2 regions of the Arthrobacter sp. 08Y14 genome follow, and region 1 is predicted to be linked to the other one. Evidence: riboswitches for the same ligand, from Rfam matches in the RefSeq annotation. Region 1 holds a riboswitch; the other holds the start of a gene.

Region 1 (5,818 bases):
CATCACGGACAACGTCAATGCTGCCCCGCGCCGTGGAGAAGGAAACACTCAGGTTGTCGATGGCGAGCAGCGGCTGCTGCGGGATGTGCGGTGTCATGGTCAGACCTCTGCTTCGAGTCGGCGCTGCAGGTGATGGCCCACCACCGTGGTGGTCAGGGCCGCGAGAGTGATGAATATCCCGGGGAACGCGGCAATCCACCAGGCGATCTGGAGGTAGTTGCGCCCGTCGGCGAGCATTGCGCCCCACTCGGCGGCCGGCGGCTGTGCGCCGAGTCCGAGGAAGCTCAGGGAGGATGCCCAGACAATGGACTGTCCGATGCCGAGCGTGACGAGGACAAACAGCGGCCGCGCCACGTTGGGGATGATGGTGTGCCGGAGGATGTGGGAGCGTGACCGGCCCAGGGAGAGAGCCGTTTCCACATAGGGGGCGGCCACCACCTGCAGCGCCTGGGTGCGGAGCATCCGGGCGTAGCCGGGGGCGGATCCGATTCCCACGGCAACCGCGGCGGTGACGACGCCGGTGCCGGAGACGGCGATTACGATCAGGGCCAGGAGCAGGCCGGGGAAGGCGAAGAGGATTTCGACGAAACGGCAGATCGCCGAGTCGACCCGCTTGCCGGACACTCCGGCAGCAATGCCCAGTGCACCGCCCAGGACCAGTCCGATAGCCGTGGCCGCCAGGCCCAGAAGCAGAGACTGGCCGGTGCCGGCGATCACCCGGGACAGGATGTCGCGGCCGTTCTGGTCGGTGCCGAACAGATGGGATGCGCCCGGCGCCTGGAAGGCGTTGGCGGGATCAATCTCGTAGGGGTCCTGCCGCAGGAACAGGGAAGGGGCGACGGCGGCGAGCACCAGGAACACCAGAAGCGCGCCGGCCATCCACACACCGGCGGGAGTGCTGCGGACCAGCCGTAGGGTGCGCGAAGGCGTCCCGCCGGTCAGCGGGCCGGCGGGCTTTTGCACAGTTGAGGCGGGTCTGGCAATCGTGGTCATGCTGCACTTCCTGTCGGGTTGGTGCGGGGATCCACCGCGCGGTAGAGGAGATCCACGGCGAGGTTCACGAGGATGTAGACGGCGGCAATGATGAACACCACGGCCAGGGTTACCGGCATATCGCGGTTGATGATGGCGTCCACGAGGGAACGCCCCAGCCCGGCCCGGGCAAAAATGATCTCGGCGACGACGGCGGAACTCACCAGTGAGCCCACTGCCCACGCGGACAGCGTGAGGCCGGGCAGGATGGCGTGCCGCAGGGCATGCGTCAGCCGCACGGCGGCGTCGCTCAGCCCCCTGGCACGGGCGCTGAGGATGAACGGCTGGGCCAGGGCTTCTTCGAAGGAGGACCGGGTGACCTGGGCGATGAACCCGGACAGGGGGATGGCCAGTGAAAGCGCCGGCAGGACGAGCGAGCGGAAGCCGTCGTCTCCGGCCACCGGGAACCAGCCCAGGATGACGGCGAAGAGGACCGCAAGCATGATGCCCACCCAGAACGGGGGAAGGGAAGCGAAGAACACCTCCAGGGTCCGGCCGACGCCGTCGAGCACGCGTCCGCGGCCCACCGTGAGGAGCGTGAATGCCAGGGCGATGACCCAGGCGAAGGCCAGCGCCAGTCCGGCGAGCTGCAGGGTGGGAAGGATCTGCGGACCGATGATCTCGATCACGGGAACCTTGAAGATGTAGGACACCCCAAAGTCCCCGGTGATCAGGTTGCCCAGATAGGAGAGGTACTGCAGAAGAACGGGCCGGTCGAGTCCGTACTGGGCCCTTACCGCTGCCACCGTCTCGGGCGACGGGGAGGATCCGGCACCCCCGAGGATCGCTGTTACGGGATCGCCGGGCGTGAGGTGCAGGACAAAGAAGGTGAGGGTGACGGCCGCCCAGAGGACAAAAACGCTGCCGGCGGTCCGCTTAGCGACAATGCGGCCGGTGCTGCCTCCGGACACCGTTGTGCGCGGTGCCGTGTTGAGGGGATCAAGGGATTGGGTGCTCATTGGGGATCCACCGCCGTGACGTCGTAGAGGTAGGGGAGGGAAAGGCTGGGTTCAAGGGTGAGGTTTGTCCAGCGGTCGCTGCGCAGGGCCACCTGGCTGGCCTGGTTGTAGAGCGGCAGCTGGAGGGCGTGGTCGCTGACGATCTGCTGGGCCTGGTGGTAGAGCTCCTTCCGGACGGCAGCATCGTCGGTGGCAAGTGCCGCGTTCAGGATCGAGTCCAGCCCGGGATTCCGAAACCCCGACCCGTTGGCTACAAAGCCGGCGGACTCGGTGTATTCCGAGGAGAAGACAATGCGCAGCACATCGGCGGTGTTGGTGTTCCAGTAATCGGCGCGAAGGTCGTATTCGAAGGTATTGCCCAGTTCGCTCACGGTTGCTGCGTCGCCGTTCTCGATCAGCACCTCGAAGCCGGCCTGCTTCGCTGTCGCCTGGATTTGAGTGACCAACGCCTGGTGCGCAGCGGGCCAGGCGCCGGGGGTGTACGGGAAATGAACTCTCAGGCGCTCGCCGTCTTTCACCCGGTACCCTTCGGCGTCGTGTTCCGTCCAGCCGGCGTCGTCGAGCAGGCGCGCTGCTTCGGCGGGGTCCGGGTCATAGACGTGCTCAAAATCGGGGGAGTAGAAGCCGGTGGTGGAGCTGAGCGGCCCGCCGGCCCGGGTGACGGTGCCAAAGTAGACGCTGTTGATGCCAGCGTCCACGTGGGCGCTGTGCAGGAAAGCCTTGCGGACGTTGAGATCGTCAAACGGCGCACGGGTGGTGTTGAGGATCAGGTTGGTAGGGTTTCCGGGCCGGTCACGCAGGGTCAGCTCCACATTTGCGTCCGCCTCCGCCTCGGCAAAATGGACCGAGGGCATGAGGTCCAGGGCGTCCGCCTGGCCTGCCCGCAGCAGGCCGTACCTCGTGGAGTCTTCGGGCACAATGCGCCATTCGATCTTCTCAATGTGTGCCGGGCCGTCATGCTGCGCGAAGGGCGGAGCGGAGTTGTAGTCTTCGTTGCGGACCAGGGTGACCTTGGACTGCGGGACGTAGTCCATGATCTTGTATGGTCCCGAGCCCACGGGCGAGTGGCAGTTTTCCACTTGCGGCCGCTTCAGGGCCGCGGGTGACTGGATGCCGAGGAAGGGCTGGGCGAGCACCTCCAGGAACGCCGCATACGGTCGGTTCAGGGTGACGACGGCGGTGGTCGGGTCCACTACCTGCGTGGACTCGTAGGGTTTGAGGTAACCGCCTGCGGTACCGGACTGTGTGTTTGGATCCACCATGTGGTCCAGGTTTGCCTTCACTGCTTCCGCGGTGAGTTTTGTCCCGTCGGTGAACCAGACGTCGTCGCGCACTGTGAATGTGTAGGTGAGACCGTCGCCGGACACTGACCACGCTGTGGCGAGCCACGGATGGATGGCGCCGCCGCTGTCCTGTGAAACGAGCGAATCCAGGTAATTCGCTGCGATGGATGCCTGCGGCATGTCGCCGTCCACGTGGGGATCCAGGCACGAAATGTCCTTGCCGGTGGCAAAGACAAAGGTGTCGCTGCCGCTGGCTGCGGCTGGCCCGCCGCAACCTGAAACCACAGTGGCGAGCATGGCCCCTGCCGTGAGGACGGCGAGGATGCGGGGTAGCTGGGGATGGGGTTTGAGAGGTCTTGCTGTGCTCACGTCAGGCTCCTGAATCATCGCCCGGCGGAGGGCGACGCAGGTTCGCCGGCGGCAGCTTCGCCGTGCCGGGGCAGGGCGAAGCTGACCAACGAAAGCGCGCAGCTTCTCCATCGGTCCTGGCAGTAGCACCGTTCCCCGCTGCTGGGCGGGGAGGGTTGCTGCGGCGTCGTCGATCCAGGTCTCTCGGCCGCTCGGGATGGTTAAGGAAAAGCTAGCCCATGGATCATGGCCGGGCCAGCGATGACCGTTTTTGACCTCATGCGCCGTCTCGGTGCGTCATCGGCGGTCACAGAGGTTCACGGCGGTGTCATCTGGACCCGGGGCCGGGCGTCCAGGCCAAGAGTGTGCGATGCGCCACGAAATTAGTTGACTAAGGGCAATTACTTATATAGTTGATCTAAATCAACTACTAGCAGGAGCCCGATGTCCCCCGCAGAACGTCCCCCCGAAAAAAAGTCCGAGAAGAAGGCCAAGGTGCCCAAGCGGACCGCCTCCCCGGACGGGACCATGACCCACAAGCAGGTGCTGGAATCCCTTTCCGGCCTGCTCCTTGGCATGTTTGTCTCGATTCTGGCGGGCACGGTGGTTTCCACCTCCCTGCCGCTGATCATCTCGGACCTTGACGGCAACCAGTCCGCCTACACCTGGGTGGTGACGGGAACACTGCTGGCCACAACGGTGTCAACGCCGCTGTGGGGCAAGTTTGCCGACCTGTTCAACCGCAAGCTGCTGATCCAGCTCGCGCTGGGCATCTTTGTGCTCGGCTCGGCACTGGCCGGCTTCTCGCAGGACACCAGCACGCTGATTGTCTTCCGCGTGCTGCAGGGTCTGGGTGCCGGTGGTCTCGCCGCGCTGAGCCAGATCATCATGGCTGACATCATCAGCCCGCGCGACCGCGGGAAGTACGCCGGACTCTTTGGTGCCGTCATGGCGCTGGGCACCGTGGGCGGACCGCTGCTGGGCGGCGTTGTCACTGACGCCTTCGGCTGGCGCTGGAACTTCTTCATTGCCCTGCCGGTGGCGGTGGCTGCCATCATCCTGCTGCAGATGACCCTGCACCTGCCCCAGCACGCCAAGCGCAAGGTCCACATCGACTACCTGGGTGCTGTCCTGATCGCCGGCGGCGTGTCGCTGCTGATGATCTGGGTGACCCTGGCCGGCAACCAGTTCGGCTGGGCCTCGCTGGCCTCCTTCCTCATGGTCGCCGGATCCGCCTTGCTGCTGATCGCTGCCGTGCTGGTGGAATTCAAGTCCCCGGAACCGATCATTCCGCTGTCCATGTTCAAGAACCGCACCTTCACCCTTTCCGTCGTGGCCAGCATTTCCGTGGGCGTGTCCATGTTCGGCACTTCTGTGTTCCTTGCGCAGTACATGCAGCTGGCCCGCGGCGCCACCCCCACCGAGTCCGGCCTGCTGACCATCCCCATGATGGCCGGCCTGCTGGTTTCCTCCACGCTGTTCGGAACGATCATCAGCCGCACCGGCAAGTGGAAGGCCGTCATGATTTCCGGCGGTGTGCTCACCGTGGTGGGTTCCATCCTGCTGAGCACCCTGGCCTATGACACCAACCTGGTGCTGGTCGGCATCTACATGGCCGTTCTGGGCGCTGGCCTGGGCATGCTGATGCAGAACCTGGTGCTCGTGGTCCAGAACTCCATTGAGGTGAAGAACCTCGGTGTGGCCACCAGTGCGGTGACCTTCTTCCGCAGCCTCGGCGGTACCGTGGGCGTTTCCGTGCTGGGTTCGGTGCTCGGGACCATCGTTGCCTCCGAAATCAAGGACGGCATCGGTGCGCTGGCCCCGGCTGACCAGGCTGCGGCCGCCGTGGCCCTGGGCAGCGGATCCATCCCCAAGGTCTCCGAACTGCCTGACACCATTGCCGTGCTGGTGGAAAGTGCGTACGGCGTCGGCGTCGGCTCGGTCTTCCTGTACAGCGTTCCGCTGGCCGTCATTACGCTGCTGGCTGTCATCTTCATTCCGAATGCCAAGCTTGGACGCCAGAATGCCGTACAGCTGAAGAAGGCCGCCGCAACCGCTGATCTTGCGGCAACAGCCGGCATCGCCGTAGCTTCCGCCGCGGTGGAGACCCAGGCATCCGACACCGCTGCGGATTCCGCGGCCCGGAACGAGCGTCCCTCACCGGCCGAGCTTGCACTGGCCGACGTGGCGACGGGC
Region 2 (5,818 bases), on a different contig from region 1:
GGGGCACCGGAAATCTACCCGTTCTGCGCGCCGGAGCCATGCCCACGGTGTTCTGCGGAGATTGTTCAGGACTACGTTGGAGCGCACATCCGCATCCACTGAGGAGCATCATGTACGAGTTTCATTCTCCGACTACGGTTTTGCCCCGGTTCTCCGCGTCCTCCGGGTCACCGGGGAACTCCAAATCGGCGGGCCGGCTCCGGCGCACCGGTCTGGTTGGTGCCCTCCTGCTGGGGCTGACCGGAGCCCTTGCCGGCGCGGTGACCGCCGCGCCGGCTTCGGCTGCGGAAACGGTGTCCGGCTCCGGCACCGATGCCCGGGCGGACGGCAGCCACCGGGGCGGATATGGAAAGGGGCACGGGAACGGCCACGGCAAAGGCCACGGCGGCGGCCACGGCCGGGACAAAACGGTTGACTATGTAGCGTTTGGGGACTCCTACGCTTCAGGATTCGGCGGCGGGCCGCTGCTGGATGCCTGCCGCCGCACGGCCCAGGGCTATCCGACCCTGCTGGACGCCCTGCCGCGCGTGGAGCTGGACAGCGATCAGTCCTGCGCCGGCGCCACGGCACTGACCACCGATCCGGCCCCGCCCGCAGGCCCCGTGGACCTGCCGGAGCAGATCTCCACCGCCGTCTCAGCCAACCTGCTGAACCGGCAGACCGATCTGGTCACGGTCACCATTAGCGGCAATGACGTGCAGTTCGGCTCAGTGGTGGCTGCCTGCGCCGGACCCGTGCTGCCGGAAACCTGCGCCCCCGCAGTGGCGGCGGCACAGGCGTACGCGGAGACCGCCGTCGTTGCCCAGCTGCAGGCCAGCTTTGCGCAGATCCGCCAGGCGGCACCGCGGGCGGAACTGGTGGTGGCCGGTTATCCGCACCTGTTCGAGGCCGCTGCGCCGGGAATCCTCAGCGTAGAGGCGCAGAACCTGTTCAACGCCGGAACAGACGCGCTCAACGCCGTCGTTGCCGGTCAGGTGGGCGACGGCACCTTCGTGGACGTGACCGAAGCCTTCGCCGGCCACGGCATCGGTTCACCGGACCCCTGGATCCTTGCGGACGGCCCCTTTGCCCTGCATCCCACGGCCACCGGATACAGCGAGGGCTACTTCGCCGCCATTACCGCCGCAGTGGACGTGGAGCGGCTGGCCCAGGGAGGCAAGGGGCACTGTCGCGGACGCGGCTGACTGAGCGGCAGGCTGAACTACGTCCCGGCCGGCGCGGTCAGCACTTCCGCCAGGTCAAACTTCACCGGCTCCTCCAACTGGCTGTAGGTGCACGAGTCCGGGGAGCGGTCCGGCCGCCAGCGCAGAAACTGGGCGGTGTGCCGGAACCGCTCCCCCTCCATGTGGTCATATTTGACCTCCACCACGCGCTCGGGCCGCAGCGGCACAAAGGACAGGTCCTTGCCGCCGCTCCAGCGGCTGCCCTCGGAGTTGCGGGGCGTGCGCGTTCCGGCGTCCTGTTTGTCGGCGGTCCACGGGTGGTCTGCCGAATCCGACACCAGCGGCTGCAGTTCAGCAAACAGTTCACGCCGGCGGGCCATGCTGAACGCGCCGGCCACCCCCACGTTGGTGAGTTCGCCGTCGTCGTTGTAGAGGCCGAGCAGGAGCGAGCCAACGGCGTCCGGCCCGGATTTGTGCACCCGGAAGCCGGCCAGCACGCAGTCAGCGGTCCGCTCGTGCTTGTACTTCGCCATGGTGCGCTTGCCCGGCTGGTAGGGATCCGTCAGGGGTTTGGCCACGATGCCGTCCAGGCCGGCACCCTCGAACTCGCTGAACCAGCGCTGCGCGGTGCCTGGATCGGTGGTGCGACTGGTCAGATAAACGGGTGCGGCGGCGTGGGCAAGCGCGGCTTCCAGTGCGCTTCGGCGCTCCGCGTACGGCCGGTCCAGGAAACCGGTGTCATCCAGCGCCAGCAGGTCAAAGGCAACAAAAGCCGCCGGTGTTTGTTCGGCCAGCAGTTTCACCCTGCTGGCCGCCGGATGGATGCGCTGCTGCAGGACTTCAAAGTCCAGCCGCTTCCCGGAACCGTTGATCAGGATAATTTCGCCGTCCACCACGCAGCGCTGCGGAAGGTTGGCCTTGAGCGCGTCCACCAGTTCCGGAAAGTACCGGGTCATCGGCTTTTCGTTGCGGCTGCCGATTTCCAGCTCATCACCGTCCCGGAAAATGATGGAGCGGAAACCGTCCCACTTGGGCTCGTAGGAGTAGTCCCCCTCGGGCAGTGCAGTCACGGCTTTGGCCAGCATGGGGGCTACGGGCGGCATTACCGGAAGTTTCATGGACCCCATTCTTACCCGGTTTTCAGCCGAGGGGAATGGAAACGCCCAGCCCTGCGGCAAACGCGGTCAGCAGGTCCCGGCCCTGCTGCCAGTTCCCGATGCCGCTTTCATCATTGATGTGGGTCAGTGCTCCGGCGTCGATCACGGGGACACCCCAGGCCTGGGCCAGCAGCCGTGCTCCGGGGAGGGTGCAGTAGGGATCGTTTTCGCTGGCAACCATCAGTCCGGGCACCGGAAGCGGCTCCAACCGCGGGTCCCGGAAAGATCCGGCAGTGTCCGGGAAGGCCGGCTCGGCCGGATCCGGCGGGGCTACCAGCAGCACGCCCCGGGCGCGTTTCGGGTTGCGCAGCAGCCATTCGGCGGAGGCCAGGCAGCCCAGGCTGTGGGCCACGAGGATGGTGTCACCGCCGCGGGAGCCGGCGGCGTCGTCGAGCGCGTCCATCCAGTTCTCCAGGTTCGGGTCATCCCACGACGACGGCGAAATCCGGGACACGTCCGCGGCACCGTCCTGCCACCGGCTTTGCCAGTGCTCATCATTGGAACCGCCGATCCCCGGGACCATGGTCAGGTGCATGCTGTTCGCCTCTCATCCTGTGGTGCCGGGGAGCCGGCAGCCGGGAATATCTGCTCGGAAACCGGTGCTGTCAATGAACATGAAGAAGATCGGTTTCCTGTCCTTTGGACATTACCGCGACGTGCAGGGTTCCTTTGTCCGCACCGCCCGTGACGCCCTGCTGCAGACCGTTGAAACGGCGGTGGCAGCCGAGGAAGTTGGCATTGACGGAGCCTTCCTTCGGGTCCACCACTTCGCCCCGCAGTTCGCTGCGCCGTTCCCCCTGCTGTCCGCCATGGCCGCACGGACTCACCGGCTTGAACTGGGCACGGCGGTGATCGATATGCGCTACGAAAATCCGCTGTACATGGCCGAAGAAGCGGCGGCCACGGATCTGATCAGCGGCGGCAGGCTTCAGCTGGGCCTGAGCCGAGGTTCACCCGAGCCCGCGCTGCGCGGCTATGAGGCATTTGGCTACGTTCCCACCGGGGACAGCACCGATGCGGATGAGGCCCGCAAGCACACACTGGTGTTCCGGGCGGCGATTGCCGGCGCAGGCCTGGCGAACGCGGATCCGATGATGACCGGCAGTTCCGACGCGCTGGCCATCGATCCGCAGTCCCCCGGCCTCGCAGAACGGATCTGGTGGGGTTCCGGAACCCGGGCGACGGCCAAGTGGACCGGCGAACAGGGCATGAACCTGATGAGCTCCACCCTGCTGACGGAGGATACCGGAGTTCCCTTCGATGAGCTCCAGGCCGAGCAGATTGCGGTGTTCCGCAAGGCCTGGGCCGATGCGGGACATGAGGGGACTGCGCGGGTGTCCGTCAGCCGCAGCGTCATTCCGCTGGTGACCGACACCGACCGCCGGTATTTTGGGCTGCGCGCCCAAGCCGAGGGACGCGACCAGGTGGGGCGGCTCGACGGCGGTCTGGCCCGGTTCGGCAAGAGCTACATTGGCGAACCTGATGTCATTGCCGCCCAGCTTGCCGCGGACGCCGCGGTTCAGGCTGCGGACACGCTTCTGGTGACGGTGCCCAACCAGCTGGGCGTGGACTACAACGTGCAGCTGCTGGAGAACATCGTGAAGCATGTCGCGCCGGCGGCCGGCTGGCGCTGATGCCTCCGGCACGGCGGCGGTTCCCGGCTGTCACCGGCATGCGCTATGGTGGTGTCAGCTTCACGAGAGGTGGCCAACGCCCGGAGGAATCCGGGTCCGTAAAAGCTCCGACTGGCCTCACACCAACCCCATTGTTCGGCGGGTGGTTCGGATGACGAAGCGGCCCGCGGCCAACCGGTGCGGGCAAGGACAAACCGTAAAGGAACACACTGTGAGTATCTCCAGTGGCGCCCGCTGCATCAGCTACACCCCCGGCCACAACGTCCACCTCATTCACGGCAAGCGCCTGGCTGTTTACGATGACTGGGTGGATGCCCAGGCCTACGTCGATCTCGATCTGGACCTGATCCAGTTGGTCGTGGACGGCGAGCAGCAGCTGATGTGGTTCCACGACCTGCCTTCCCTGTCGCAGGCGCTGGCCCATTCCAACGGCCAGGTACAGTGGTGCGCACGCTATTCGTCGCTGCTGGTGCCCGGAGGCTTTGACAGCCCCGCACGGCGCTCTTTTTTCTACTTGGCGACGCCGGAAAGGGTCCATCCCTGTAAACAGCTCAACGCAAACGACTCCGAAGACGCCCAAGCTCAGCGGGGCTAAGCCCAGCTGAGCGCAGGTACTGTTCCGCGTCCAGCCCGTCCAGGGCGCGGAGCAGTTCCCGCCGTCCGTCGGCCACCCGCGCGTCTTCCTGCTCGGAGGTCAGCGGCTTTTCCCTCGGATGCACCTGCGTGGCGTGGAAGGCATTAATGCCGCGGACCGCCTCCTCATAGTCGTCGGCAATGGCCTCCGGTGATGCCCCGGCCAGCTGGAGCAGCAGCATGGCGACGAGCCCGGTGCGGTCCCGGCCGGCGGAGCAGTGGATCACCACCGCGCCGTCGTCGGCGTCTGCCAGGGCCTGAACGACGGCGGCGATCTTCTCCGGCCAGCGGCGCAGGTTCTCCCGGTACCACTTGGGCGAGTCCATGTACGGGCCGCACAAAGCGGTGAAGTCGGGATCGTTCGCTTCCTGGGTGGGCCGGGTCAGGAACGTGATGCCTGCGGCGGCGTCGGGGCTCACTTCCGGGTCGGTGTCCCGGCGGCCCTGCTCCACGTCGTTGCGGAGGTCGATGACGGTGCGGACGCCGGCGTCGCGGGCCTGCGCCCAGCCCCGCCCGGTGAGCCATTCGGACCGGCCCATCCGGAAGATCCGGCCGGGTGCCACGGAGCCGCCGCCGGCAACCGGGATGCCGCCCAGGTCACGGGCATTCGCCGCGCCTTCCCACTCCACATCCCGGTTGCCCATCACGCCCTTCTAGGACCAGTCGAAGAAGCCCTTGCCGGACTTCCGGCCGAGCTCGCCGCGCGCCACCTTGTCGCGGAGGATCTGCGGCGGTTCAAACCGCGGACCAAGGGTTTCGGCAAGATACTCGGCAATGCCCAGGCGCACGTCCAGACCCACAATGTCGGTGGTCCGCAGCGGACCTGTGGGGTGCTTGTAGCCCAGGACCATGGCGGCATCGATATCCTCTGCCGTGGCCACGCCCTCCTCCACCATGCGCATGGCTTCCAACGCGATGGCCACTCCCAGCCGGGAGCTGGCAAAGCCGGGGGCATCGTTCACGACGACGGGCGTCTTGCCGAGGTCCTGGGCCCAGGCGGCGGCGGCTTCGGCCAGCTCCCCGGAGGTCTGTTTGCCCAGCACCACCTCGATCAGGGTGGAGGCGGGCACCGGGTTGAAAAAGTGCAGCCCGCAAAACCGCTCCGGGCGCTGCAGCTTTTCCGCCAGGCCGGAGACGGACAGTGAAGACGTGTTGGACGCCAGCCAAGCCTCGGATCCCAGCTGCTCCTCGACCGCAACCAGGGCTGCTGCCTTCAGTCCGAAATCCTCCG

The links. A riboswitch is a leader RNA that binds a small molecule or an ion and turns the genes downstream of it on or off. The one in region 1 is predicted to bind S-adenosylmethionine.
Region 2: it holds a riboswitch for S-adenosylmethionine, as region 1 does, so the genes downstream of both, CXR03_RS03010 (hypothetical protein) here and CXR03_RS08365 (ABC transporter substrate-binding protein) in region 1, are expected to answer to the same signal.

What each region holds. Positions count from the first base shown of each region.
Region 1 is NZ_PJIX01000002.1:382,319-388,136, forward strand. It holds gene CXR03_RS08350 (ABC transporter ATP-binding protein) at 1-97, opposite strand, end outside; gene CXR03_RS08355 (ABC transporter permease) at 100-993, opposite strand; gene CXR03_RS08360 (ABC transporter permease) at 990-1,991, opposite strand; gene CXR03_RS08365 (ABC transporter substrate-binding protein) at 1,988-3,643, opposite strand; SAM riboswitch class I at 3,748-3,846, opposite strand; gene CXR03_RS08370 (MDR family MFS transporter) at 4,151-5,818, shown strand, end outside.
Region 2 is NZ_PJIX01000001.1:640,296-646,113, forward strand. It holds gene CXR03_RS02990 (SGNH/GDSL hydrolase family protein) at 111-1,184, shown strand; gene CXR03_RS02995 (ATP-dependent DNA ligase) at 1,202-2,281, opposite strand; gene CXR03_RS03000 (alpha/beta hydrolase) at 2,304-2,855, opposite strand; gene CXR03_RS03005 (LLM class flavin-dependent oxidoreductase) at 2,929-3,954, shown strand; SAM riboswitch class IV at 4,013-4,150, shown strand; gene CXR03_RS03010 (hypothetical protein) at 4,166-4,549, shown strand; gene CXR03_RS03015 (tyrosine-protein phosphatase) at 4,506-5,231, opposite strand; gene CXR03_RS03020 (3-hydroxyacyl-CoA dehydrogenase family protein) at 5,241-5,818, opposite strand, start outside.